Regions from separate parts of the Nocardioides daphniae genome, predicted to be linked through region 1. Evidence: predicted binding sites of a transcription regulator. Region 1 holds the regulator's gene; the other holds the start of a gene.
What was found. Region 1 encodes HrcA, which represses chaperone genes, less so after heat shock. Its sites were predicted from a motif close to TTGGCACTCGNNNNNNNCGAGTGCCAA; they were not measured.

Region 1 (14,207 bases):
CCTTCGACGGAACCGCCGACGGCGACTGGGTGATCAGCCTCGAGGAGCTCGCCGCCCTCGGCGAGGCCCACCTGGCGGCCAACCCGGGCCTGCTGGAGCAGAAGGCGGCCGAGATCCGCCCCGACCAGCTCGCGACGCTCGTCTACACCTCGGGCACCACGGGCCGCCCCAAGGGCGTGCGCCTGCGCCACTCCTCGTGGGTCTACGAGGGCACCGCCATCGCCTCGATGAACATCCTCAGCGAGGACGACCTGCAGTTCCTGTGGCTGCCGATGGCCCACGTCTTCGGCAAGGTGCTGATGTCGACGCAGATGGCGTGCGGCTTCGCCACCGCGATCGACGGTCGCGTGGACAAGATCGTCGACAACCTGGCCGTCGTGCAGCCCACCTTCATGGGTGCCGCCCCCCGCATCTTCGAGAAGGCCTACGGCCGCATCGTCACGATGCAGGAGGCCGAGGGTGGCCTCAAGGAGAAGATCTTCAACAAGGCCTTCGAGGTCGGTCGCGAGTACGAGCGCCGCAAGGCCGCCGGCGAGAAGATCCCCGCCGGTCTCAACTTCCAGCACAACCTCTTCGACAAGCTCGTCTACTCGAAGATCCGCGCCCGCTTCGGCGGCCGCGTGCGCTTCTTCATCTCCGGCGCCGCCGCCCTCAACAGCGACATCGCCCAGTTCTTCAACGTCGCAGGCATCCAGATCCTCGAGGGCTACGGCCTCACCGAGGTCTCGGCCGGTGCCTTCGTCAACCACCCCGACCACAACAAGTTCGGCACCGTCGGCCTGCCCTTCCCGGGCACCCAGGTCAAGCTGGGCGACGGCGACGAGGTCCTGATCAAGGGCCCCGGCGTCATGGAGGGCTACCACAACCTCCCCGAGGAGACGAGCAAGGCGCTGGACGCCGACGGCTGGTTCCACACCGGCGACAAGGGCTCGCTCGACGAGGACGGCCTGCTCACCATCACCGGCCGCATCAAGGAGCTCTTCAAGACCTCCGGCGGCAAGTACGTCGCCCCGCCGGCGATCGAGGCCAAGTTCAAGGCGGTCTGCCCCTACGCCAGCCAGTTCATGGTCTTCGGTGAGGGCCGTCAGTACTGCGTCGCCCTCGTCACCCTCGACCCCGACGCGATCCAGCCGTGGGCCGAGGAGAACGGCCTCTCGGGCAAGTCGTACACCGAGATCGTCAACAGCCCCCAGGCGCAGGAGATGGTCGAGGGCTACGTCAAGGAGACCAACGCCCAGCTCAACCGCTGGGAGACCATCAAGAAGTGGCGCCTGCTCGACCACGACCTGACCATCGAGTCCGGCGAGCTGACCCCCTCGATGAAGGTCAAGCGCAACGTCGTCCAGGCGAACTACCAGGACCTGCTCGACTCGATGTACGACTGACAGGTTCGTCCGGACAGGACAGCCGAAGGGCGTCGACGCGACTGCGTCGGCGCCCTTCGTCGTCCGTGCAGCGGTTTTCCTCCCGACCGAGGCCCTGTGGTGGGATGGGGCCGTGCCTTCCGCCCTCCCCGACGGTGAACCGGCCCCCGAGGACGGGGCACTTCCACCGACCGCTCTGCACGGGGCCGATGAGCGCGAGCTCGGCTTCTACCTGCACGTGCCGTTCTGCCGGGTGCGGTGCGGCTACTGCGACTTCAACACCTACACCGCGCCCGAGCTGGGCGACGTCGCCGGGGCCTCGATCGCCTCGTACGCGGCCGCTGCCGCCACCGAGGTCCGACTGGCCCGGCGCGTGCTGGCCGAGGACACCCGCCGGGTCTCGACCGTCTTCTTCGGCGGCGGGACGCCCACGATGCTGCCGGCCGAGGACCTGGTCTCGATGCTGCGCGCGGTCTCCGACGAGTTCGGCCTGGTCGACGGCGCGGAGGTCACGACCGAGGCCAACCCCGACTCGGTCACCCCCGAAAGCCTGGCCGTGCTGCGCGAGGGCGGGTTCACCCGCCTCTCCTTCGGCATGCAGTCAGCCGTGCCGCACGTGCTGGAGACCCTCGACCGCACCCATGACCCGCTCCGGGTGCCGCGTGCCGTCGAGTGGGCCCGTGCCGCCGGCTTCGAGGAGGTCAGCCTCGACCTGATCTACGGGACTCCCGGCGAGAGCCTCGCCGACTGGCAGACCTCGCTCGAGGCGGCGCTGGCCTGTGCCCCCGACCACGTCTCCGCCTACTCCCTGATCGTCGAGCAGGGCACGGCGCTGGCACGCCGCGTACGCCGTGGCGAGCTGCCGATGCCGGACGAGGACGACCTGGCGGACAAGTACGACGTCGCCGACCGCGCGCTCCGGGCGGCCGGCCTGGAGTGGTACGAGGTCTCCAACTGGGCCAGGCGTCCGGAGAGCCGGTGCCAGCACAACCTGCTCTACTGGCGCGGGGCTGACTGGTGGGGCGTCGGGCCCGGGGCCCACTCCCACGTCGGAGGCGTGCGCTTCTGGAACGTGAAGCACCCGGCGGCCTACGGTCGGCGCCTGGCCGAGGGCCTCAGTCCGGCTCAGGGCCGCGAGGTGCTGACCGCCGCAGAGGCACACACCGAGCGCGTGCTGCTCGAGCTCCGGCTGCGCGAGGGCCTGCCGCTCGACGCGCTCGACGCGGACGAGCGTGCTGCCGTCCCCGGCCAGGTGGCTCAGGGCCTGCTCGTCGAGACCGGCGACCGCATCGTGCTGACCGACCGTGGTCGGCTGCTCGCCGACGGCGTCGTCCGCGACCTGCTGACCTGAGCGGGGCCTAAGCCGGCGTCACGTGACGAAGCGGAAGATCGCTGCGTAGCGGTGGTCCTCGCCGTTGTTGACCTTGACCGCAGCCAGGACGACGGCGACCAGCCACCACACCGCCAGCGGCAGGAAGAGCAGGAGTCCGACGCCGAGCGTGACCAGGGCGAGCACCAGGACGATGGCGCCGTAGATCAGCATCGAGATCTGGAAGTTCAGCGACTCGACCGCCTGACGACGGACGACCGGCGACTCCTTGCCCTTGAGCATGAGGACCGCGAGCGGCACCAGCCAGGCCAGCGAGCCGGAGGTGAAGATGCCTGCGATCAGCGCGCCCCAGTGGGAGGCGGAGGCGAGGAAGCGCTCCTGGGTCGGGTTCATCGGACCCGACAGGGCTGCCCCGAACTGGGGCGCCTGGGGCTGGCCGTAGGAGGGCTGGCCGTACTGCGGCTGCCCGTACTGGGGCTGCCCGTACTGGGGCTGCCCGTACGGCGGCTGGCCCTGCGGAGGCTGGCCGTACTGCGGCTGTCCCGGATGTCCCTGGGGCGGGTACGGGGGCTCGCCCTGCGGGCCACCGTGGGGAGGCTGGCCGTACGGAGGCTGACCGTACTGGGGCTGGCCCGGGGGCGTGGCAGGGGGCTGCGTGCCCGACGGCTGCGTCGGATCGGGCCCCTCGGTCGGCTGCTCGGGGTTGCTCATGACTCCTCCTGGAGCTCGGGGCCCGTCACTCGGCAGTGACGAAGTCGATCAACTCCTCCACCCTACCGAGCAGGGCGGGGTCGAGATCCTGGAAGCCACGCACGCCGCCGAGGATGTGCTTCCACGCCCTGGCGATGTCCGCCTGGTCGCGGTGCGGCCACCCCAGCTGCTGGCAGGTGCCCTTCTTCCAGTCGATGTGGCGGGGCACGGACGGCCACTTCTCGAAGCCCAGGCGCTCTGGCTTGACCGCCTGCCAGACGTCGATGAAGGGGTGGCCCACGATCAGCACGTGCTTGCCCACCTCGGAGCGCATGATCGCCTGCGCGATCCGGCTCTCCTTGGACCCGGGCACGAGGTGGTCGACCAGCACCCCGACGCGCCGACCGGGGCCGGGCCGGAACTCCTTGAGGTGGTCGGCCAGGTCGTCGACACCGCCGAGGAACTCGACGACGACGCCCTCGATGCGCAGGTCGTCACCCCAGACCTTCTCCACCAGCTCGGCGTCGTGGCGACCCTCGACGAAGATCCGGCTCTGCCGCGCCACGCGGGCCTTCGCGTCGTGCACGGCCACCGAGCCCGAGGCGGTACGGGTCGCCTTCTTCGGAGCAGCCACCTGCACCGGCGGCGTCAGAATGACCGGCTTGCCCTCGACCAGGTAGCCCGGTCCCATGGGGAAGGTCCGCCGCTTGTAGCGACGGTCCTCGAGGGTGACGGTGCGCAGGTCGCGGTCGATGCCGACCACCTCGCCGCACCACTCGGTCGTCACCTCCTCGACGACCATGCCCATCTGCACGGGTGTCTCGGTGGCGCGGCCGCGCACGGGGGCGCGCCAGTCGCCGGAGAGGACGTCGGAGCCGTAACGATCGGTGGGGGAAGGCACGGGTCCAACGCTAGGCGCGAGCGCCGACAGCCGTCGGCAGCGTCGGCGGCGTGCCGCCGATCCGCCGTTGATCCGCCGTTGATCCGCCGGCGGCGCCTCAGATCAGCGGCAGGCGCTTCTGGCTCCGGGGGAGGTGCTCGTAGCCCCGGGCCACGGCGTGGACGAGTCCCTCGGGCAGGTAGGGCCACTGGGCTGCGGCGAGGGCGTCGGACTGGCGTACGCCACGAGCCGCGAGGTCGCGGATCGTCTCGGCGACGATGCCCACCGCCGCGCGCTGGTCCTGCACGAACTCCCGGTCGACCGGCGCCCCGTGCCCGGGCACCACGACGGCGGAGGGACGCAGCATCCCCAGCACCGTGTCGAGGGCCAGCGGCCACTCCAGCGGCCAGGAGTCCTCCCCGTAGCACGGGGCGCCGGACTGCTCCACCAGGTCGCCGGCGACGAGCACGTCGGCGTCGGCCACGTTGACGACGACGTCGCCCCCGGTGTGGCCGCGCCCGGGGTGGACCAGCTCGACCAGGCGTCCGCCCAGGTCGAGGACCCGCACCGAGGCGAAGGTGTGGTCCGGTGCGTGCAGCTCGGTCGCGGCGACCTCCTCGTGGTACCCCTCGCTCTCGGGGTGGCCGGCCACCGCCCGGGTCGTCCGCGCCTCGGCCGCGAACGCGGTGAACTCCGCCAGGGCGGTCTCGTGGGCGTGCACCGGCACAGGTCCGAGCGCGGCCAGCACCGCGCCGTTGCCGAAGGTGTGGTCGAAGTGCCAGTGGGTGTTGACGACGCCCAGGAGGGGGCCGGCACCCAGGCCTCGTACGCCGGCGGCCACGTCCTCACCCGCGCTGCGCGAGCCGTGCGTGTCGACGAGCAGGAGGCCGTCGTCACCCCCGATGGCGGTGACGTTGGCGTCGAGCCACGGGCGGCGCGAGACCCACACGCGGTCGGCGACCTCGACGAAGGGGGAGTCCATGCGCGGAGCCTAGCCGCGCGCGCTCGGCATCGGTGGGGACCGGCGGGTAGGCTTGGCACTCGTCCGACGTGAGTGCCAGACCGCCTCGTCGGACGTGAGGACCCACCGCGTCGACGAGGAACAGGAGCAGCCGGCATGTCCCAGGAACGCAAGCTCGCCGTCCTGCGAGCCATCGTCGAGGACTACGTGGCCACCGAGGAGCCCGTCGGCTCCAAGGCCCTGGTCGAGCGGCACGGGCTCGGGGTCTCGCCGGCGACCGTGCGCAACGACATGGCGGCGCTGGAGGACGAGGGCTACATCCACCAGCCCCACACCAGCGCCGGACGCGTGCCCACGGACAAGGGCTACCGCCTCTTCGTCGACCGGCTCGCCACCCTCAAGCCGATGAGCGCCGCCGAGAAGCGGGCCATCGCCACCTTCCTCGACGGCGCGGTCGACCTCGACGACGTCGTCCAGCGCTCGGTGCGCACCCTGTCGCAGCTGACCCAGCAGGTCGCCGTCGTGCAGTACCCGACGCTGTCGCGGAGCACCGTGCGCCACGTCGAGTTCGTGGCGCTGTCGACGACCCGGCTGCTGGTCGTGCTGATCCTCTCCAACGGCCGGGTGGAGCAGCGCATCGTCGAGACCGGCGAGAGCCTGCTCGACGACGACCGCCTCGCGGAGCTGCGTACCCGGGTCAACCGCGTCGCCGCCGGGCAGCGCATCGCCGACGCCTGCACCGCGCTGGGCGAGCTGCCCGGGCAGGTGCCGGCCGCCGACGGCGCCCTCATCACCGCCGTCACCGAGGTGCTGGTCGAGGCGATGTCCGACCACCGTCGCGGGGAGCGGGTCGCCGTCTCGGGTGCCGCGCACCTGGCCCGCCACGGCGACCAGTTCGAGACCTCCGTGCGCCCGCTGCTCGAGGCGATGGAGGAGCACGTCGTCCTGCTCAAGCTGCTCGGCGAGGCCAGCGCCGACGGAGAGCTGACCGTGCGGATCGGCACCGAGGGACCCTTCAGCCAGTTCGCCGCGACGAGCGTGGTCTCGTCCGGCTACGGCCCCGGCAACGACGCCCTGGCCACCCTCGGCGTCGTCGGCCCCACCCGGATGGACTACCCGAGCACCATGGCGAGCGTGCGGGCCGTGGCCCGCTACGTCTCGCGCATCCTCGACGAGGCCTGACGCCCGTCCAACGACCCACCCATCGATCAACCAGTACGAGGAACGACGTTGAGCCAGGACCTGTACGAACTTCTCGGTGTCTCCCGCGACGCTGACGCGGACCAGATCAAGAAGGCGTATCGCAAGCTCGCCCGCCAGCTGCACCCGGACGTCAACCCCGACCCCGAGGCCCAGGAGAAGTTCAAGCACGTCTCCTCGGCGTACGAGGTCCTGTCCGACCCGCAGAAGCGCGCGCACTACGACCGTGGCGGCGACCCGTTCAGCCAGGGTGGGGGCTTCGGCCAGGGGGCCGGCTTCTCGTTCACCGACATCATGGACGCCTTCTTCGGCGGAGCGGCGCCCGGTGGTGCCGGTGGTGGGCGTGGCCCGCGTCCGCGCACCCGCCGCGGACAGGACGCGCTCATCGCGCTCGAGATCGAGCTGGCCGAGGCCGCCTTCGGCGTCACCCGTGAGATCAAGGTCGACACCGCCGTCACCTGCAGCCTGTGCCACGGCGCCGGCACCGCCGAGGGCACCGAGCCCGTCACCTGCGGCACCTGCCACGGTGCCGGCGAGGTCGCGCAGGTCCAGCGCTCCTTCCTCGGCGAGATCCGTACGCTGCGTCCCTGCGCCGCCTGCCGCGGCTACGGATCGATCATCCCGGACCCCTGCCGTGAGTGCTCCGGCGACGGCCGGGTCCGCTCGCGCCGCACCCTGAACGTCAAGATCCCCGGCGGCGTCGACGACGGCACCCGGGTCCAGCTCACCGAGCAGGGCGAGGTCGGCCCCGGTGGTGGCCCCGCCGGTGACCTCTACGTCGAGATCCGGGTCGCACAGCACCCCACCTTCGTCCGCAACGGCAACGACCTGCACTGCACGGTCTCCGTGCCGATGACCGCGGCCGCCCTCGGCACGACGCTCACCCTGCCCCTGCTCGAGGCCGACATCGACGGCTCCGACGACGGCGAGGAGAAGGCCGAGCGCGAGACCACCTACGACCTGGAGGTCCGTCCCGGGACCCAGTCGGGCACCGAGCAGGTGCTCCGCGGCAAGGGCGTCCCGGGCCTGCGTGGTGGCCGCGGCGACCTGATCGCCACCGTCGTCGTGGAGACGCCCACGAAGCTCGACGCGCGCCAGGAGGAGCTGCTCCGCGAGCTCGCCACCCTGCGCGGCGAGGAGGCGCCGAGGGCACCATGCGCTCCAGCCAGAAGTCGGTCTTCGGGCGTCTCCGCGACGCCTTCGGCAACCACTGAGCAGGCCATGACGCTCCCCGTGCACGTGGTCGACGACCTGGCAGGCGTGACGGTCGGCGCCACCGTCGCGGTCACCGGTGACGAGGCGCACCACGCCGTGGCGGTGCGGCGCCTCGCGGTCGGGGAGCGTGTCGTGCTGACCGACGGCTCCGGCCGGTCCGTCACCGGGCCTGTCTCCAGCACCGCCAAGCGTGCCTTCGACCTCGTCGTCGAGGAGCTCGACGACGCTCCTCGCCCCGAGCCGCGGGTCACCGTGGTCCAGGCGCTGCCCAAGGGCGACCGCGGGGAGCTCGCGGTCGAGGTGCTCACCGAGGTGGGCGTCGACGTGGTGGTCCCGTGGGCAGCCTCCCGCTCCGTCGCCGTGTGGCGTGGTGAGCGGGCCGCGAAGTCCCACGCCAAGTGGTCCTCCACCGCGCGCGAGGCGGCCAAGCAGGCGCGACGGGTCTGGCACCCGGAGGTGACTGCGCTGTCGAGCACGAGCGACGTCGTGGCCCGGATCGAGGCGGCCGACGTCGCGCTGGTGCTGCACGAGGACGCGATGTCGGCGTTGTCGGCCGTCGAGCTGCCGGAGCGGGGCGAGGTCCTCGTCGTCGTGGGTCCCGAGGGAGGCGTGGCCCCTGAGGAGCTGGAGGCCTTCGCCGCGGCGGGGGCCGTGACCGTACGCCTGGGGCGCGAGGTGCTGCGTACCTCCACCGCGGGCGTGGTCGCCGTCGGCGCCCTGCTCTCGCGGACCCGGCGCTGGAGCACCTGACCGCTGGGTGCCCGCCGGACGGGACGAGGCCCCGCCGACCGGCTGGTCGGCGGGGCCTCGTACGTCAGGGCCACGCAGTCAGCGTGGCGTCAGGGCGGCGGCAGGGCGGGGTCGGTCAGTTGACCACGAAGTCCTTGGAGTCCTCGGTCGGTCCACGGCCCTCACCCTCGGAGGGGTCGGAGGTCCGGGCGACGAACGTGTACTCGCCGGGCTCGAGCTGGGAGATGTTGATGGTGATGTCCCACGGGTAGAGGCGGTCCATCCAGCCGTCGGCGGTGGCGAAGCCCTCGAGGACGACGGTGTCGCCCTGACGGATCTCCCACGGCACGTTGGCCTCGTAGGAGCTCGCGACGCCCTCGACGACCAGCTCGTCGCCGGTGACGGCAGAGCCCTGCGCCGGGACGGTCACGTTGAGCATCGACATCGTGTTGATCCACTTGGCCCGCTTGACCGGCTCGGTCACGTCCACGCCGAAGAGGGTGGTCGGGAGCGGGTCGGACTCGGTGCCGTCGGTGGACTCCGGCTGCGGGCGGACGAACTTCACCGGGGCGTTGCTCTGCTCGACGCCCTGGAGGGTCATCACCATCTGCTGGATCGCCAGCCTGGCCTCGGCCTCGGGCATGCCGTCGGGGCGCTCGGTGAACGCGTCACCCTTGAGGGTGACCGTGATCAGGTTGCCGGTCACGGCGGCGCGCTTCACGGCGCCGCCGGGCCACAGGGTCCGGTAGTCGGGGTCGAGCGGCTCGCCGCCGTCGACCAGCCGGGCTGCCTCGGTGAGGGCCTGGCCCTCGACCTGCTGGAACTCGCGGAACAGGCGGACCTGGCCCCCGGCGTCGCCGGCGTAGTACAGCGGGACCGCCACGGTGATCGGCGCGGGCGCCTCGGACGAGTCGTCGGAGGGGGACGGGGTGGCGTCGGGGGTGGACTCGGTGGTCTCCCCGGAGGTGGTGGACTGCTCGGTGCCACAACCGGCCAGGGTCAGTGTCGCGACGGCCAGGGCAGCGGCGATCGCGCGCCGGCGGTGGCGCAGGCTGGACAAGGTGCTCATGTACCCAACGGTAATCACCACCCCCTGATTGCGTGGGCGTTCGGGTCAGGCCAGCCCTGTGATCCACGCATCATCGCCCGTCCTAGGGTGGGGCCATGAGCACTCCCGACGCCGACTGCCTCTTCTGCAAGATCGTGGCGGGCGAGATCCCGGCCACCGTCGTCCACGAGTCGCCGTCGACCGTGGCCTTCCGTGACGTCTCGCCCCAGGCGCCCACCCACGTGCTGGTCGTGCCGCGGTCGCACCACGCCGACGCGGCCGCGCTGGCGGCAGCCGAGCCGGCCACCGTGGCCGACCTGGTCAGCGCTGCTGCCGAGGTGGCCCGCGCCGACGGGGTCGGCGACGACTACCGGCTGGTGTTCAACACCGGCGCGGGCGCCGGCCAGACGGTCTTCCACACCCACCTCCACGTGCTGGGTGGGCGCCCCTTCACCTGGCCGCCCGGCTGAGCCGAGCCCCGGTCACGGCGTCGCCCCGATTCTCGGTGGGCGGCGTGACGCCGCTCCCGTAGCATGGGGAAGATCCCGCTGCCGACGCTGAAAGCATCCATGTCTGAGTCACCCCTCCTCACCAAGCACACGGTGGTCGTCCCGCCCAGCGTCAACATGGTCAGCGTGCTCGGCCCCGGTGACGAGTTCCTGTCGCTGATCGAGGATGCCTTCGAGGCCGAGATCCACGTCCGCGGCAACCGGATCACCTTCCACGGTGAGCCGCAGGAGGTCGCGCTCGCGGAGAAGCTGCTGGACGAGGTCGTCACCATCATCCGCACCGGCCAGGGGATCACCCGCGAGACCGTCGAGCGGATCATCGGCATGCTGCGCACCGCCGCCCCCGAGAGCCCCTCGGAGGTGCTGAGCCACAACATCCTGTCCAACCGGGGCCGCACGATCCGTCCGAAGACGCTCAACCAGAAGCGCTACGTCGACTCGATCGACCAGCACACGATCACCTTCGGGATCGGCCCGGCCGGCACGGGCAAGACCTACCTGGCGATGGCCAAGGCGGTCCAGGCCCTGCAGAACAAGCAGGTGAGCCGGATCATCCTGACCCGTCCCGCGGTGGAGGCGGGCGAGCGCCTGGGCTTCCTGCCCGGCACGCTCAGCGAGAAGATCGACCCCTACCTGCGCCCCCTGTACGACGCGCTGCACGACATGATCGACCCCGAGACGATCCCGAAGCTGCTCGCCGCCGGGACCATCGAGGTGGCACCACTGGCGTACATGCGCGGACGCACCCTCAACGACGCGTTCATCATCCTCGACGAGGCGCAGAACACCTCGCCCGAGCAGATGAAGATGTTCCTCACCCGACTGGGCTTCGGCTCCAAGATCGTGGTCACCGGTGACGTCACCCAGGTCGACCTCCCGGGCGGCGTGAAGTCGGGCCTCAAGGTCGTCGAGCTGATCCTCACCGGCGTCGAGGACGTCGTCTTCAACCGCCTGACCAGCGGTGACGTCGTGCGCCACCGCCTGGTCGGCAAGATCGTCGCCGCGTACGACGAGTTCGACGCCCGGAGCGAGATCGCGGCCAGCCGTCGCGAGGGCTCGTCCGCCCCCAGCAGGAGCAGCAAGAAGGAGAGCCGTCCGTGAGCATCGAGGTCCTCGACGAGTCCGGGTACGACCTGGACGTGCAGCACCTCTCGGCCCTGAGCCGTTTCGTGATGGACGCCATGCGCGTCCACCCGCAGGCCGAGCTCTGCATCAAGGCCGTCGACGAGGAGACCATCGCCGAGCTCAACGAACACTGGATGGAGAAAGAGGGCCCCACCGACGTGCTGGCCTTCCCGATGGACGAGCTGCGGCCCGGCCTGGTCAACGAGGAGCCCGAGGAGGGCGTGCTCGGCGACCTGGTGCTCTGCCCCGTGGTCGCCGAGCGCCAGGGCGAGACGGCCGGCCACGGCACCCTCGCCGAGATCGAGCTCCTCACCGTCCACGGCATCCTGCACCTCTTGGGCTACGACCACGCCGAGCCCGAGGAGCACAAGGAGATGTTCGGCCTCCAGGACCAGCTGCTCGCGCAGTGGCGCGCCCGGCCGTCCGAGTGACACCCTGCGAGAGCTGAGGAGCGCCACGTGAGCGGGGTCTCCCTGCTGGTCACGGTGGTCGTGCTCGTGCTGCTCGCGAGCCTGCTCTCGGCGGCCGACAGCGCCCTCGGCCAGTTCTCCCGGGCCCGGGCGGCCGACCTGGCCGACGAGCGACGGGCCGGAGCCAGGGCGCTCGGCACGATCCTCGACGAGCCGGCCCGCTACCTCAGCACGATCCTGCTCCTGCGCATCGCCTGCGAGGTCGCCGCGGTGGTCGGTCGCCCTGTGGGTCCACGACCTCGTCCACGGTCGGTGGTGGACCGCCGCGCTGACCAGCGCCGGTGCCATGACGGTCGTCTCCTTCGTCCTGGTGGGTGTCGCCCCGCGCACCCTGGGGCGCCAGCACGACGCGACCGTGGCGCTCGCCGCGGCGGGGCCGGTCGTGGCGGTGACCAGGGTCCTCGGACCGCTGCCGCAGTTCCTGATCCTGCTGGGCAACGCGATCACGCCCGGCCGCGGCTTCCGTCGCGGCCCCTTCGCCTCCGAGACCGAGCTGCGGGAGCTGGTCGACCTGGCCGAGGCCTCCCACGTGATCGAGAGGAGGGGGAGCGGAGGATGATCCACTCCGTCTTCGAGCTCGGCGACACGATCTGCCGCGAGGTGATGGTGCCGCGGCCCGACATGGTCTGGATCGAGCGGCACAAGAACCTGCGCCAGGCCACCAGCCTCTTCCTGCGCTCGGGCTACTCCCGCATCCCGGTGGTCGGCGAGAACCTCGACGACGTGGTGGGCGTGGCCTACTTCAAGGACGTCGTACGCCGTGACTTCGACGACCCGGAGATTCGAGACCACGATGCGGGTCGACGAGGTCATGCGGGACGCCCACTTCGTGCCCGACACCGTGCCCGCCGACGCCCTGCTGGCCGAGATGCAGGCCCGCCGCGAGCACCTGGCGCTGGTCGTCGATGAGTACGGCGGCACGACCGGCCTGGTCACCATCGAGGACGTGCTCGAGGAGATCGTCGGGGAGATCACCGACGAGTACGACGTGGCGCGGCACGAGGCCGAGGTCGTCGAGGGCGGCACGCGGGTCTCGGCGCGCTACTCCGTCGACGACCTCGTGGAGCTCTTCGGCATCTCGGTGATCGACGACGAGGTCGACACCGTCGGTGGCCTGCTGGCCAAGCACCTCGGCCGGGTGCCGTTGCCCGGTGCCGTCGTGCAGGTCCACGGCCTGCGGTTCGAGGCAGAGGAGGGGACCGGTCGGCGCAACCGCATCGGCACGGTCCTGGTGAGTCCGGTCGAGGTGGCCGGCGACGACGACAAGGCGTCGGACGACGTCGAGGAGGACGAGGAATGACCGAGCAGCAGCTCTCCGCCGAGGACGCCAAGCTGGTGACGCTGGCGCGCGCCACCCGAGCCCGGGTGGGGGCAGCCGAGGGGGCAGCCGTCCGCGACCGCGACGGACGGACGTACGCCGCGGCCTCGGTCGACCTTCCCTCGCTGCAGCTGGGCGCGGTGCAGGTCTGCGTGGCGATGGCGATCGCGTCCGGCTCGACGGGCCTGGAGGCGGTCGTACGCCTCTCCGACGGCGCCGGGCTGACCGACGCGGAGGCCGCCGTGGTGCGCGACTTCGCCGGGGCCGGGGTGCAGGTGCACCTGGGCGACCCTCGCGGCACCCTCACCTGGTCGGGGACCAACTAACCTGAGCACGTGAGTACCCGAGCCCAGCAGTTCAGCGCCGAGGTCCTGCGGCGCACCCAGCTCAGCGACCACTTCGTGCGCCTCGTCCTCGGCGGACCTGGCCTGGCGGAGTTCCGCAGCACCGGGATCGCCGACGAGTGGGTGGGGCTCGTGGTGCCCGGCCAGTTCCAGTCGCGCTACTACACCGTCCGGTCGTGGGACGGCGCGGAGCTGGTGCTCGACGTCGTGGTCCACGAGACCGGCCTGGTGACGGAGTGGGCGGCCGGTGACTGCGTCGGCGACGTCGTCACGGTCACCGAGCCCAAGGGCTCCTTCGCGATGCCCGACGACGCGGCGTGGCTGCTGCTGGTCGGCGACCTCACCGCCCTGCCGGCGATGGCGAGGATCCGCGAGGCGGTCGACGTGCCCACCCGGATCTGGGCCGAGGTGCCCTCCGACGTCGCGTCCTACCTGCCGCCCGAGTCGGACGTGACCTGGCTCGACGTGCCGCACCACGAGACCTCCGCCCTCGCAGCCGCCGTCGAGGCGATCGACTGGCCGGAGGGCGAGGGCTACTTCTGGATGGCGGGGGAGTCGGCGCAGATGCGGGCCATCCGCAAGCACCTGATGCGTGAGCGCCGTTTGCCCACCTCGGCCTACGACGTGATGGGCTACTGGCGCAGCACCGCCGCGCGGCAGCCGCGCGCCGTCGACCCCGCACCGATCCACCGGGCGGGCAAGGCGGCCGGCAAGAGCGACCAGCAGATCTGGGCCGACTACGACGCGGCGACCGAGGCAAGGGAACAGGCATGAACGACGACCACGAGACCACCCCCGCCCACCGGAGCGGATTCGTCTCCTTCGTGGGCCGACCCAACGCCGGCAAGTCGACCCTCACCAACGCGCTGGTGGGCTCGAAGGTCGTGATCACCTCCAACAAGCCGCAGACCACACGTACGGTCGTGCGCGGCATCGTCCACCGTGACGACGCCCAGCTCATCCTCGTCGACACCCCCCTGCACCGCCCGCGCACCCTGCTCGGCGAGCGCCTCAACGACCTGGT
Region 2 (14,207 bases), 520 kb from region 1:
CCCCGAGCCGACCGTCTACCACCCGCCGCGGCTCAAGGCCGAGGCCAAGCAGCTGGCCCTCGACCTCGGCATCCGCCGCACCAAGGTCGCCGTCGCGCCGATGAAGCTCGACCGCCTCACCGTCATCCTGACCGGCTGAGCGCGCACCACGCCCGCGTCGGCGTGACCACGTTCACGCTCGACCGCTGGGGATCGTCTGGTTGAGTAGGGCGCATGGAGCTCAACGACCCCACGGCATCCGCGCTGTACGAGGCCGTGGTGCGCTCGGGCGGTGACCTCGTGGTCGGTCTCGACTTCGACGGCACCCTCGCCCCCATCGTCGAGGACCCCACCCAGGCGCACGTCCACCCCGACGTCCCCGACCTCCTGGTTGCGCTGGCTGACCGGGTGCGCGGCGTCGCGGTGGTCACCGGCCGCCCGGTCCGCCAGGCGCTCGCCCTCGGCGACCTCGACCAGGTCGGCACCCGGATCGCCGAGCGGCACCGCTCCTTCATCGTCCTGGGGCAGTACGGCAACGAGCGGTGGACCGCCGTCGACCGCCGCGTCGTCTCGCCCCGGCCCCCTGCCGGCCTGGCCGGCTTCCTGCGCGAGGTGCCCTCACTCGTACGCCGTGCCGACGCCGCCGACGCCTACGTCGAGCCCAAGGGCCTCGCGGTCGCGCTGCACACACGGCGCCTGCCTGACCCGGTCGGCTCCTTCGCCCGCCTGCTGCCGCTGGTCGCCGACGCCGCCACCCGGCACGGCCTCGCCGTGGAGCCGGGCCGCCTCGTCGTGGAGGTGCGCGCGCCCGGCATGCACAAGGGGCTCGCAGTGAGCCGCCTGGCCGAGGAGTGGAGTGCCAAGGGCTTCCTCTTCGCCGGTGACGACCTGGGTGACGTCGAGGCCTTTACCGAGCTGCGCGCCATGCGTGACGACGGGATCGCCACCATGGCGGTCTGCTCCCACGGCGGCGACGGACCCGAGGAGCTGGAGGAGATCGCCGACCACGTCGTCGACGGCCCTGAGGGTGTCGTCGACTTCCTCAAGGGGCTCGTCGCCGACCTCGGCCCGCAGGCCGGGTGAGGGCGGTGGCCCAGCACACCTATGAGCTCGCCCTCGCCTGGACCGGCAACCGCGGCACCGGCACCTCCGGCTACCGCGACTACGCCCGCGACGTCGTCGCGAGCGCGCGGGCCGGCGACAAGCTGGAGCTGCTGCTCTCGGCCGACAAGCCCTTCCGCGGCGACCCCGGCCGCTGGAACCCCGAGGAGCTGCTGGTCGCCGCACTGAGCGAGTGCCACCTGCTGTCGTTCCTGCACGTCGCAGTGGTGCACGGGGTGACGGTCACGGCGTACGCGGACCGACCGGTCGGCACCATGAGCCAGGAGGGCATCGGCGGGCGTTTCACCCGGGTGCTGCTGCGCCCCGAGGTCACCGTCGTCGACCCGGCGCACGTCGAGCTGGTGCCGCAGCTGCACCACGAGGCCTCACAGGCGTGCTTCATCGCCTCGTCGGTCAACTTCCCCGTGGAGCACGAGCCGGTCACCCACGTCGCCACCGGCTGAGCTGCCTCACCGCTCGCGCAGGCCCACGATCGCGGCGTTGCCGCGGGAGTCGATCTTCACCTCGGCGATCGCGCCCTTGTCGCGCATCGCCTCCTCGAGGCGGCGGGCCTCGGCGGAGTCGGCGAACCACGACTCGATGCCGCAGCTGAACGGCCACCCGGCGGGGGAGCAGGTCAGGTAGGTGCCGGAGTCGGGCCGGTCGGTCGTCCAGTCGGTGGCCTTCATCAGGCCGTCGGACTCCTCGATGACCACGAAGACGTCCTGGTCGTACGAGGGCTGGCGCCAGGAGTCCGGCGGTTGCAGGTCGGGGTAGTCGAGGTCGACGTACGCCCCGCGGAACGGGTCCATCGGGTCGACCGGTGAGACCGCGAGCTCGTAGGTCTCGCCGGTCGTCCGGGCCGACAGCTGGGGGGCCACCGCGACACCGACCAGCACGAGCTGGGCCACGGCGACGCCGGCGACGAGGAGGCTGCGCCTCTTGGTGGGCTTCATCGGTCTGCTCCGTCCTCGAGGGCGGCGGCGAGTCGCCGCCGGCCACGGTCGAAGGCCCACCCCGTGCCGAGGAAGACCAGGCCGAGGACGAGGAAGAGCCACGCCCCCTGGATCACGGCGGCGACCACCGCGAAGCTCTGGAAGGTCGTGAAGATGACCAGGGCCAGCGTGGCGATCGCGGCCAGGGCCCCCGAGTCACGCAGCGTCCCGACCACGGCGACCCCCGCGGCGACGAGCACGTAGGCGACCACGGCGACCGCGGTGTGCGCCCAGGTCGCGAGCGTCATCTCGTCGGCGGACTCGCCCGCCTGCCAGGCCGCCAGCAGCATGGCGACGCCCAGGGCGGCGACACCGCCCAGCAGCTCGAGCCGCGACATCGTCTCCCTGGCCCGCAGCGCGCCGAGGGCCAGCGCCACCCCCGCGAGGGCGATGAGGGCGAGGTTCCACCAGCGGGTGGTGAGCTCGACGTCGTCGTCCACCGGCAGGGCGGAGATGAAGAGGGCGACCAGCAGCAGGGCTGCACCGACCGCACGCCACACCCAGGCGAAGGCCGGGCGTCGGGTGTCGTCCAGGGCGGCGAGGCCGAGGGCGACGAGCGGGGTCAGCGCCACGACCAGCACCACGTCGGCGAAGCTCGGGCCGTGCACCAGGCCCTGGGAGATGCTCCAGCCGGCGAAGCCGGCCACGCCGATGACCAGCGGACCGACGGCCCGGAAGGCGTACGCCTGGATCAGCGCCGCCGCCCCCCACAGGCCGACGAGCTTGGGCTCGTACGCCGGCACCTGCAGGCTCTGCGCCGCCTGGAAGATGACGCCGCCGATCGCGAAGGCGGCCATCAGCCGCAGGGCGCCGACCAGCAGGCGACCGGCGCCGCGGGAGGCGGCCACCTCGGCGCCGACGAGCAGGCCGAGCCACAGCACGGTCACGCCGAGGAAGCGGAGCAGCGGCGGCACCGCGTCGAGGTTGGCCGCGACCAGCCAGATCAGGCCGACCCCGACGAAGACCGCGCCGAGGGCGAGCAGGAGCCGGGTCAGTGAGAAGACCCGCGACTCGTGGTAGCGGCCGAGGATGGCAGCGGCCTGCTCCTCGTTGAGCAGGCCCTCGGCCCGCCACTCGGCCACCTCGTTGCGCAGCCACTCCAGCTGCCGCCCGGAGACCGCCTCGACCGGTGGGCTCGCCGGCTCGGGCGTGGGAACAGTCGTCGTCATGGGGCAAGAGTGCCGCTGAACTCACCGATTGACCATGAGGTGCCCTACTCAGCCACGCGTGTCTAGCATCGGCGCATGAAGATCGTGCTCGCGACCTGCAGCGCCTTCCCCGCCGGCGAGCCCGGCCACGAGCGGCTCGACGCGGCGCTCACCGCCCGCGGTGCCGACGTCGAGTGGTCGGTCTGGGACGACCCCGAGGTCGACTGGGCCGCCGCCGACCTGGTCGCGGTGCGTGCCACCTGGGACTACATCGAGAGGCCCGAGGAGTTCCTGGCGTGGGCGCGACGGGTGGAGGGCGTCACCCTGCTCACCCACGGCAGCGACGTGATGGCCTGGAACATGGACAAGGCCTACCTGGTCGCACTGGCGGAGGCCGGCGTCGTGCCGGTGGTGCCCTCGCGCCTGCTGCACGGGCCCGACGACCTGGCGCGGGCGCGCGCCGACTGGGGCGACGTGGTGGTGAAGCCGCGCGTGGGTGCCGGGGGAGTGGGGTGGTCGTGGTCGAGTCCGCGCAGCCCCTCGACACCCTCGACCTCCCCGACGGGGCACTGATGGTGCAGCCGCTGGTGGCCTCGGTGCGCGACGTCGGCGAGATGTCGGTCTTCGTGCTCGGCGGTCGGGCCGCCAGCCAGGTGCACAAGGTGCCGGCGGCCGGCGAGGTGCGGGTCCACGAGCACCTCGGGGGCACCTACGTCCGTGTCGCCCCCGACGAGACGGTGGTCGGCACCGCACTGGCCGGCTTCGAGGCGGCGGGCGCCGCGGTCGGACGCGCCCTCGACTACGGACGCGTCGACCTGCTCCACCACGACGGCCGGTGGCAGGTGAGCGAGGTCGAGCTGATCGAGCCCGCGCTCTATCTCGAGCTCTGCGAGGAGAACGTCGAGCCGTACGTCGACGCCCTGCTGCGGCGCCTCCCGGCACCCGTGCGTGCGGCGGACTAGACCGCGTACGCAGCAAATTTCGGTTTCCGAGGACTGGCCCGCGGCTGGTGCCTAATCTTCAGGATGCGGTGCCCTGGACCCTGGGCGCGCCGTCAGTCTGGGAGTGGAAGCGGAGGGACGCATGGTGCTCGGACGCAAGAGGCGTGGTGAGCGTGGTGAGCGTGGTGCAGCGGCGGTGGAGTTCGCCCTGATCCTGCCCATCTTCTTGATGCTGCTCTTCGGCATCATCGACTTCGGTTACATGATCAACCGGGGCTCGATGATCAACAACGCTGCGCGCGACGCCGCTCGCGCGGCCTCACTGAAGTCCACCCAGGCCGAGGTGGTGGCGGTGGCCACCAACGCGACCCGTTCGGTCGGAGCGGTGACGGTGACCGTCTCCTGCAAGCGCCCGCCGGCCAACACGTCGTGCGGCGCCTACGACGCCAACCGGCTCAGCGGCGACACCGCGGTCGTGAAGATCGCCTACCAGCACAAGATGCTGACGCCGGTCGGGATCTTCTTCCCGGGCGGCTTCGACCTCACCCGCCAGGCAGAGATGAGAATCGAATGACGACGAGGAACGTGCTCTCCCGCTTCGCCGCCCGCGTGGCGGGCCGCCGTGACGAGAAGGGCGCCTACGCGATCCTCTTCTCGATGGTCCTGGTCCTGCTCATCGCGCTGGCCGCCATCTCCGTCGACATCGCCAGCCAGGTCTCGGCTCGCCAGCAGCTCAAGGACACGCTGGACGCCGCGGCGCACGCCGGCGCCTACGCGTTGCCCGAGCAGCAGGGCGACATCCAGACGATCGTCGGCGACATGGCGCGCGCCAACGACATCAACACCAGCGTGACCACCGACCTGTGGTGCGTCATCGCCTCCACGGGTGCGACCAAGGCCCCGCAGTACACCCAGATCCCGACCACGTGCAACCCGCACGGCACGCGGCCCTACGTGGGCACGAAGTGCGACGAGTTCGTCTGCTTCATCCCCTGCGACCCGTCCCGCACGGCCAGCACGGGTGGTGCGGTGAAGTGCAACACCGTGCGCGTCGCCGACTCCAAGGTCGTGCCCTACGCCTTCGCGCCAGCCATCGGCTACGACGAGGGCAACACCGGGGCGGTGGTCTCGATCGCCTGCAAGGGCACGTGCGGCAACGACGTGCCCAACCCGCTCGACATCTTGGTGATGGCCGACCGCACGCCCTCGATGGTCGACGGTGACCGTGAGCAGATGAAGGCCGCCATCGAGAGCTCGCTGACCGTGATGAACCCGGAGCTCCAGTACGTCGCGCTCGGCACGATCCACAAGAGCGACCCGCGGCGGATGAACAAGCTCAGCACGGAGGTCTGCACGAGCGCGGAGTCCGGCGTCCAGCAGCAGACCAGCAGCAGCTGGCCCTACAGCCCCCTGTGGAACACCGACAACACGCCCAAGCTGGAGACCACCAACTCGCCGACCTCGGGCAGCTGGATCGCGTCGCCGTTCTCCAACGGCTACCTGACCGGGCCCAGCGGTACCATCGTGGCCACCGACCCGCTGGTCAAGTCGGTGAAGTGCATGCCGGGCGCCAAGAGCGGCAACTACGGCACGCACCTGGCGTCGGCGCTCAAGGGTGGTGCCCGCTACCTGCTCGGCAACACGCCCAACAACCTTTCGTCGCTGCCGGCCCGTCCCGGCCCGGCGCCGAAGAAGGTCATCATCTTCGAGACCGACGGCTCGCCCGACGAGGTGTTGACCAACGGCTACTACCGCCTCTCCAACTCCACGGACTTCGGCGCGGGCCGCAACGCGACCTACGGTCAGCAGGGCTGCAACAACCTGGAGAAGATGGCCGACGAGGTCAAGGCCAAGGACGTCCTGATCATCACCATCGGCTTCGGCGCCGCCGTGAGCAACACCAGCACCGGCCGCTGCATCTCGGGCAACACGAGCACCTCCCGGCTGCGCGACGTGCTCGCACGGGTGGCGTCCAAGGCCCCCGACGGCAACCCGTCCACCGCCTCCGACTGCAGCGACCCGGTCAAGCGCACCCAGGAGAACGCCGACGGCGACTACTTCTTCTGCGCCGCCAGCGGCTCGGAGCTGGAGACGATCTTCCGCTCCGCCTTCGGCTCGCTCAGCAAGGGCATCAAGCTCATGAAGATGCCCGCCTGAGCGCGCTCGTCACCCACGCACGACTCGTCGACGGCGTCGCCCCACTCCGGGGCGGCGCCGTCGCCGCGTACGAGGCGTTTGCACTCGCTTGGGTCGAGTGCTAAAACTGGCATTGGCACTCTCGCCACGAGAGTGACAACGCGCACCGGTGACGCTGAGGCACCGACTGCGGCGGGAAGGGTCCGTCGTACGTCCGGGGTCGTCCGTCGCGGGCAGCCCGCCGGCGCGACAACCACGAACTCCGAAAAGGAATCGCAGGAGTCATGCCTAAGCTGATTGCTTTCAACGAGGAGGCCCGCCGCGGCCTCGAGCGCGGAATGAACACGCTCGCCGACGCGGTCAAGGTCACGCTCGGTCCCAAGGGTCGCAACGTCGTCCTCGAGAAGAAGTGGGGCGCCCCCACGATCACCAACGACGGCGTCTCCATCGCCAAGGAGATCGAGCTCGAGGACCCGTACGAGAAGATCGGTGCCGAGCTCGTCAAGGAGGTCGCCAAGAAGACCGACGACGTCGCGGGTGACGGCACCACCACCGCCACCGTCCTGGCCCAGGCCATGGTGCGCGAGGGTCTTCGCAACGTCGCCGCCGGCGCCAACCCGATGGGTCTGAAGCGCGGCATCGAGGCTGCGGTCGCCGCCGTCTCCGACGAGCTGCTCTCCATGGCCAAGGACGTCGAGACGAAGGAGCAGATCGCCTCCACCGCCTCGATCTCGGCCGCTGACACCACCGTCGGCGAGATCATCGCCGAGGCGATGGACAAGGTCGGCAAGGAGGGTGTGATCACCGTCGAGGAGTCGAACACCTTCGGCCTCGACCTCGAGCTCACCGAGGGCATGCGCTTCGACAAGGGCTACATCTCGGCCTACTTCGTCACCGACCCCGAGCGCATGGAGACCGTGCTGGAGGACCCCTACGTCCTCATCGCCAACTCCAAGATCTCCAACGTCAAGGACCTGCTGCCCCTCCTCGAGAAGGTCATGCAGTCCGGCAAGCCGCTGGTCATCATCGCCGAGGACGTCGACGGCGAGGCCCTGTCGACCCTGGTCGTCAACAAGATCCGTGGCACCTTCAAGTCCGTCGCCGTCAAGGCCCCGGGCTTCGGTGACCGCCGCAAGGCCATGCTGCAGGACATCGCGATCCTCACCGGTGGCCAGGTCATCTCCGAGGAGGTCGGCCTCAAGCTGGAGACCGCTGGTCTCGAGCTGCTGGGCCAGGCCCGCAAGGTCGTCATCACCAAGGACGAGACGACCATCGTCGAGGGCGCTGGCGACGCCGGCCAGATCGAGGGCCGCGTCAACCAGATCCGCGCCGAGATCGACAAGTCCGACTCCGACTACGACCGCGAGAAGCTCCAGGAGCGCCTCGCCAAGCTGGCCGGCGGCGTGGCCGTCATCAAGGTCGGCGCGGCCACCGAGGTCGAGCTCAAGGAGCGCAAGCACCGCATCGAGGACGCCGTCCGCAACGCGAAGGCTGCCGTCGAGGAGGGCATCGTCGCCGGTGGTGGCGTCGCGCTGGTGCAGGCTGCTGCCGTCGCCTTCGACAACCTCAAGCTCGACGGTGACGAGGCCACCGGTGCCAACATCGTCCGCGTGGCGACCGAGGCCCCGCTCAAGCAGATCGCGATCAACGCCGGTCTCGAGGGTGGCGTCGTGGCGGAGAAGGTCCGCAACCTGGAGGCCGGCCACGGCCTCAACGCGGCCACCGGTGAGTACGTCGACATGATCGCCAACGGCATCATCGACCCCGCCAAGGTGACCCGCTCGGCCCTGCAGAACGCCGCCTCCATCGCAGCGCTGTTCCTGACCACCGAGGCCGTCGTGGCCGACAAGCCGGAGAAGGCCGCCCCGATGGGCGACCCGACCGGTGGCATGGGTGGCATGGACTTCTGATCGGAGCCCAGCTTCTGATGCATCCCTGACCGGGAACCGCTCCGGTCACAGCAGGACCCCGTCGCACGCGAGTGCGGCGGGGTCCTCGCTTTTCGGCACCCCGGTTACCTTTGGCGCCATGAGCGACCTCCTCACCCGCGTACGGGACCTCGAGTCCACCGAGTCCCGCCTCGTCCAGGCCGCCGCCACCGGTCTCTTCACGGTCTTCGTCTCCCCGCGCCGGCTCCAGGGCCGCCCACTGAACGCGGTGCACGCCCTCACTGGCCTGGCAGGGGTGGCCGGAGGTGCCCTCGCGATCGGCGAGTCGGCCTCCCCGGGCCAGCGGGCCGCGGCCGGTGCGCTGGTCGGCGCCACGGTCACCGGAGCCAGCGTGCTCGGAATGGCCGCCGACCGCCGTCTCGAGGGGTGGCTGCGCGGCAAGGGTGTGCGGCACCCGCGGCTCTGGTTCGGCGTGGTCGCGGCGCTCGCCACCTGGTCGACCAGCGCCCCGCGGGCCACCGAGGAGTCCGAGGCGGAGCCTGACGCGAAGTCCGACGCGAAGGGTGGCGCAGAAGCCGATCACAGGTGATGCTGTGGCATGCCTTACGCACCCCAGCACGTCGTCGTCGTCGGAGCCGGCATGGTCGGCCTCTCCACCGCCTGGTTCCTGCAGGAGCACGGCGTCCGGGTCACGGTCCTTGACCGGACCGGTGTGGCGGCCGGGTCGTCGTGGGGCAACGCCGGCTGGTTGACGCCCGGGCTTGCCACCCCGCTGCCGGAGCCGGCGGTGCTGCGCTACGGCATCCGGGCGGTGGTCAGCCCGAGCTCGCCGGTCTACGTGCCGCTGACGGCCGACCGGCGGCTGCTCGAGTTCCTGGTCCGCTTCGCCCGCAACTCGACGATGCCGCGCTGGCGCCGCGCGATGGGAGCGTTGGTCCCGGTGAACTCGCTGGCCCTGGACGCCTTCGACCTGCTCGCCGCGGGCGGCGTCGAGGCGCCCACGCACGAGGCGGAGTCGTTCATCGCCGCCTACCGCACGGCCGAGGAGCGGTCGACCCTGCTGGAGGAGATCGAGCACATCCGCGCCAGCGGCCAGCCGCTGGAGTACGACGTGCTCACCGGCGACGAGGCCCGCGCGATCGAGCCGTCGCTCTCCGACGAGGTGGGCGTGGCGCTGCGGCTCCACGGACAGCGCTACGTCACCCCCAACTCCTACCTGCTCGCCCTGGGCGCCTCGGTGGAGGAGCGCGGCGGACGGATCGTCGCCGGACTGCGCGTCGGTGCGATCACCGACACCGGCTCGGGCGTGGTGGTGGCGGGCGAGTCCTACGACGCAGCGGTGGTGGCGACCGGCGCCTGGCTCAACGTGCTCGCGCGACCCTTCGGCGTACGCCTGCCCGTGCAGGCCGGACGTGGCTACTCGTTCACGGTGCCGGTCGAGTCGGTGCCGCACGGCCCGGTCTACCTGCCCGCCCAGCGGGTGGCCTGCACGCCCGCGGGTGACCGGCTGCGGGTGGCCGGGATGATGGAGTTCCGCCCGGCCGACGCCGGCCTCGACACCCGCCGCATCACCGCCATCGTGGAGGCCGCGCGGCCGTTCCTGCGCGGTGCCGACCTCGACCGCCGCCGGGACGAGTGGGTGGGGTCGCGGCCCTGCACGCCCGACGGGCTGCCGCTGGTCGGGCGTACGAGGTCGGAGCGCGTGCACGTCGCCGGCGGCCACGGGATGTGGGGCATCACGCTGGGACCGGTCACCGGGCGCCTGCTCGCCGAGTCGATCGTCACCGGGACGTCGCCCCGCGAGCTGGCCCCCTTCGACCCGCTGCGCTGAGCTCGCCGCCGGGCGTCAGCTCGGCTTCGGGGCACCCTTGCGGGCGTAGCGCACCCAGGTGATCACCACGCACATCACGGCCCACGCGATGCCGATGGCGTAGAAGCCGACCGGGCCCAGCGTCGTGACGCCGATGCCGAAGAAGAACGGTCCGAACGCCGCGATCGCCGCCGTCCACCCGATCACGCCACCGGCCTGCCGCTTCTCGAAGATCATCGGCATCTGCTTGAAGGTCGAGGCGTTGCCGATGCCGGAGAAGAGGAAGATCGCCAGCATCCCCCACAGGAACTGGTTGAAGCCGCTCTCCAGGGTGGCGGCCGAGGTGGTGTCGGGGGTGAGCGCGGGGATCGTGAAGGCGATCGAGACGATCAGGCCGATCCCGGACACCAGGGTCCAGACAGCCCCGCCGGTGCGGTCGGTGAGGGGAGCGAAGAGCACGCGGGCGCCGGCCCCGACCAACGGGCCCAGGAAGACGTACTTCACGACGTCGGGCACTGCGTACCCGTCGACCAGGACGGTCGCCTCGCCGCCGGTCCCGGAGACGATGTCGGGGTTGGAGATGCCGTAGAGGTCAGCCATCAGCAGGCCGAACTGCGCCGCCAGCCCGGCGAAGGTGCCGAAGGTCATGATGTAGAGCAGCGTCATCAGCCAGGTGTCGACGTTGCCGAAGATGTCGAACTGCTGGCGGATGTTGGCCTTGATCGGCACCGACTTCAGCATCGTCCACGCCAGGATCGCGGCGATCACCATCAGCGGGATCCAGATGAAGGCCGCGTTCTGGTACCAGACCTCCTGCGCCTCCTTGCCCGGCATCGAGATGGTCTGGGAGCTCCCGAAGAAGGCCAGCCACGAGAAGCCGATCAGGTAGGGCGTGAGCAGCTGCACCGCGGAGACGCCGAAGTTGCCGATGCCGGCCTGCAGGCCGAGTGCGGTGCCCTGCTTCGACCTCGGGAAGAAGTACGACGTGCTCGGCATGAAGCCCGAGAACGCGCCGCCGCCGACGCCGGCGAGGAAGGCCAGCACCATCAGCTCCCAGTAGGGGGCGGTGGGCTCCTGCACGCGCACGCCCCACCCGAGGGTCGAGAAGACCAGGAGCAGCGAGGTGAGGGCGACCATCTTGCGGGTCCCCATGATGGGCGGGAGCACCATCCACACCAGCCGGAAGAGTCCGGCCGACAGGCCGGGCATGGCCGCCATCCAGTAGAGCTCGGAGGTCGTGAAGGAGTAGCCCAGCGGGTTGAGCTTGGGGATCAGCGCGCTGGGCAGGAACCACGCGGCGAAGGCGAGGAAGAGGGCGAACGTGGTGACCCACAGGGTGCGCCAGGCGAGCGGCTTGTCCCAGGTCGCCTCGTTCTCCGGGTCCCAGGACTGCAGCCACTCTCCGGAGCTCTGGCTCGTCGACTTGCTCATGCCGGTGCCTCCTCAGGCGTGGGGTGGTCGAGGTGGTGCGCGAGCTCGGGCGACTCGCGGTGGAGCATGTGGACGACCGTCCAGTGCATCCACAGCGCGCAGACGACGGTGAGCACGAAGAGGACGACGAAGGTGCTGGAGGGGAAGCCCGACCACTCCTTCGTGTAGGCGAAGAGGAGCGGCAGCACGAAGCCGCCGAGGCCGCCGAGCATGCCGACCAGGCCGCCGACCGGGCCGACGTTGTCGGGGAAGTACTCCGGGATGTGCTTGAAGACCGCGGCCTTGCCCACGCCCATCGCGCACCCCAGCACGAAGACCAGGAGCACGAACGGCACCAGGCCCAGCTCGTAGGCGAGGTGGTCGGTCTGGGTGCCGTCGGGGTGCACGACGGTGATGTGGCCGTTGGGCATCATCAGGATGCCGGTGGTCACCAGCATGACCCCGAAGGTCCAGTACATCGCCCGCCGAGCCCCGAACCGGTCGGCGACCATGCCGCCGAAGGGACGCAGCAACGAGGCCGGGAAGATGTAGGTCGCCGTGAGCAGCGCCGCCGTCTGCAGCGACACGTCGAAGTTGTCCATGTAGTAGAGCGGCAGCCAGGCCGCCAGCGCGACGTACGCCCCGAAGACCGCGACGTAGTAGAGGCTGAAGCGCCAGACCCGCATCTGCCGCAACGGTGCCAGCTGCTGGTCGAGCGGGGCCCCGGTGCCGGGCTTCAGGTCGTGGCGCGGGGTCCCGAACCAGACGACCGCCGCCATCACCAGCAGCAGCACGGCGTAGACCACCGGGACGAGGCGCCAGCCGCCGTCGATGATCCCGAAGTAGGTGGCTCCGGCCGTCCCGGTGATCAGCGGGGGCCCGATGAACTTGGTGACCGAGGCGCCGACGTTGCCGGCGCCGAAGAGGCCCAGGGCGAAGCCCTGCGACTCGCGAGGCTGCCAGGCCGAGTTCCACGAGATGCCGGCGGAGAATCCGTTGCCGGCGAAGCCGATCAGGAAGGCCAGCACCAGCAGGGTGGCGTAGGAGTCGGCGCGGGAGACCAGGAAGGTGGGGACCGCCGTCGCGACCAGGAGGGCGGTGAGCACCACCCGACCGCCCACGCGGTCGGCGATCATCCCGGTGGGCAGGCGCCACAACGAGCCGTTGAGCGCGGCCGCCGCGACGATCCACGACAGCTGGACCTCGCTGAGGCCGAACTCCTCGCGGATCGGGTTGCCGAGGATGCCGAACATCAGCCACACCGCGAACATCAGCGTGAAGGCGATGGTCGAGAGCCAGAGCACGCGGTGGCGGCCCGGCCTGGTCGACGCGGGGGAGGGGGCAGGGGGCGCAGCCGTCATGGGCTCTCCTGGAGGAAGCCTTTGCTCGCGCGTCACGTGGGGCGCACGTCTCGAAGTGGACGCCGTTGGCGTCCGGATCCGTCGGTCTGTCGCGGTCCACACAAGACAACTTGCGCTGCCGTGTCAACCCTTGCGGTGTACCGAACCTGGGGGAATAGTGACCTGCGACACAGCCTCGATCGACGGCGTACGGCGGCGAAAGGGAAAGACCTGTGAGCGACGCGAAGCTTGGTTTCGACGGCGGGCTGAGCGACGCCCTGGTCGGCACCCGTCGGTTCTTCACCCGCAGCGAGGTGAGCGACGACCGCCGCACGATCACCACCACCGGCGGCCGCGAGGGCGACGCGTTCTACCGCGACCGGTGGGCCCACGACAAGGTGGTCCGCTCCACCCACGGCGTCAACTGCACCGGCTCTTGCTCGTGGAAGGTCTACGTCAAGGACGGGATCATCACCTGGGAGGCGCAGCAGACCGACTACCCCAGCGCCGGCGCCGACCGCCCGGAGTACGAGCCCCGCGGCTGCCCCCGAGGTGCCGCGTTCTCCTGGTACACCTACAGCCCGACGCGGGTGCGCCACCCGTACGTCCGTGGCGTGCTGCTCGACATGTTCCGCGAGGCGCTGGCCCAGTACGGCGACCCGGTGGTCGCCTGGGGCTCGATCGTCCAGGACCCGGAGAAGGCGAAGCGCTACAAGGCGGCCCGCGGCAAGGGCGGCCTGGTCCGGGCGACCTGGGAGGAGGTCACCGAGATCGTGGCCGCCGCCCACGTCTACACGGTCAAGCGGTGGGGGCCCGACCGGATCGCCGGCTTCTCGCCGATCCCCGCGATGTCGCCGGTCTCCTACGCCTCGGGTGCCCGCTTCCTGGAGCTCATCGGCGCACCGATGCTGTCGTTCTACGACTGGTACGCCGACCTGCCCAACGCCTCGCCGCAGATGTTCGGCGACCAGACCGACGTGCCCGAGTCGGGCGACTGGTGGGACGCCGGCTACCTGATCATGTGGGGCTCCAACGTCCCGATGACCCGCACCCCCGACGCGCACTGGATGACCGAGGCGCGCTACCGCGGCCAGAAGGTGATCGCGGTGGCGCCCGACTACGCGGAGAACGTGAAGTTCGCCGACGAGTGGGTGAGCCCGGCGCCCGGCACCGACGGGGCGATGGCGATGGCGATGGGCCACGTCATCCTCAAGGAGTTCTTCGTCGACTCCCAGGTGCCGTTCTTCGTCGACTACAACAAGCGCTTCACCGACCTCCCCCACCTCGTCTCCCTCGAGGTGGGGGAGGACGGTGCGGTCCGGCCGGGCAAGTTCCTGGTCGCCGGCGACGTCGACCACCCCGAGGGTGGCCAGGAGAACGCGATGTGGAAGCCCGCGGTGATCGACGCCGCGGGTCAGGTGCGGATCCCTCGCGGCTCGATCGGCCACCGCTTCGGCG

Region 2: a site for HrcA is predicted at 6,399-6,425, ahead of groL (chaperonin GroEL). Genes of this name have one in related genera too.

Annotation. Positions count from the first base shown of each region.
Region 1 is NZ_CP038462.1:2,364,801-2,379,007, reverse strand. It holds gene E2C04_RS11645 (AMP-dependent synthetase/ligase) at 1-1,385, shown strand, start outside; gene hemW (radical SAM family heme chaperone HemW) at 1,498-2,715, shown strand; gene E2C04_RS11635 (DUF4870 domain-containing protein) at 2,734-3,405, opposite strand; gene E2C04_RS11630 (DUF3097 domain-containing protein) at 3,431-4,285, opposite strand; gene E2C04_RS11625 (MBL fold metallo-hydrolase) at 4,383-5,246, opposite strand; gene hrcA (heat-inducible transcriptional repressor HrcA) at 5,382-6,407, shown strand; partial or broken gene dnaJ (molecular chaperone DnaJ) at 6,456-7,639, shown strand; gene E2C04_RS11610 (16S rRNA (uracil(1498)-N(3))-methyltransferase) at 7,647-8,390, shown strand; gene E2C04_RS11605 (Gmad2 immunoglobulin-like domain-containing protein) at 8,506-9,438, opposite strand; gene E2C04_RS11600 (histidine triad nucleotide-binding protein) at 9,534-9,887, shown strand; gene E2C04_RS11595 (PhoH family protein) at 9,987-11,027, shown strand; gene ybeY (rRNA maturation RNase YbeY) at 11,024-11,482, shown strand; partial or broken gene E2C04_RS22065 (hypothetical protein) at 11,510-11,674, shown strand; gene E2C04_RS22060 (CNNM domain-containing protein) at 11,808-12,080, shown strand; gene E2C04_RS22055 (CBS domain-containing protein) at 12,077-12,430, shown strand; gene E2C04_RS22050 (transporter associated domain-containing protein) at 12,351-12,821, shown strand; gene E2C04_RS11580 (cytidine/deoxycytidylate deaminase family protein) at 12,818-13,165, shown strand; gene E2C04_RS11575 (siderophore-interacting protein) at 13,175-13,957, shown strand; gene era (GTPase Era) at 13,954-14,207, shown strand, end outside.
Region 2 is NZ_CP038462.1:2,880,176-2,894,382, reverse strand. It holds gene E2C04_RS14220 (LytR C-terminal domain-containing protein) at 1-139, shown strand, start outside; gene otsB (trehalose-phosphatase) at 214-1,062, shown strand; gene E2C04_RS14210 (OsmC family protein) at 1,068-1,544, shown strand; gene E2C04_RS14205 (GDYXXLXY domain-containing protein) at 1,551-2,036, opposite strand; gene E2C04_RS14200 (DUF2157 domain-containing protein) at 2,033-3,244, opposite strand; gene E2C04_RS14195 (ATP-grasp domain-containing protein) at 3,320-3,796, shown strand; gene E2C04_RS14190 (ATP-grasp domain-containing protein) at 3,742-4,185, shown strand; gene E2C04_RS14185 (TadE family protein) at 4,307-4,738, shown strand; gene E2C04_RS14180 (TadE/TadG family type IV pilus assembly protein) at 4,735-6,321, shown strand; gene groL (chaperonin GroEL) at 6,585-8,210, shown strand; gene E2C04_RS14170 (hypothetical protein) at 8,329-8,778, shown strand; gene E2C04_RS14165 (NAD(P)/FAD-dependent oxidoreductase) at 8,788-10,020, shown strand; gene E2C04_RS14160 (MFS transporter) at 10,036-11,430, opposite strand; gene E2C04_RS14155 (MFS transporter) at 11,427-12,770, opposite strand; partial or broken gene E2C04_RS14150 (nitrate reductase subunit alpha) at 12,983-14,207, shown strand, end outside.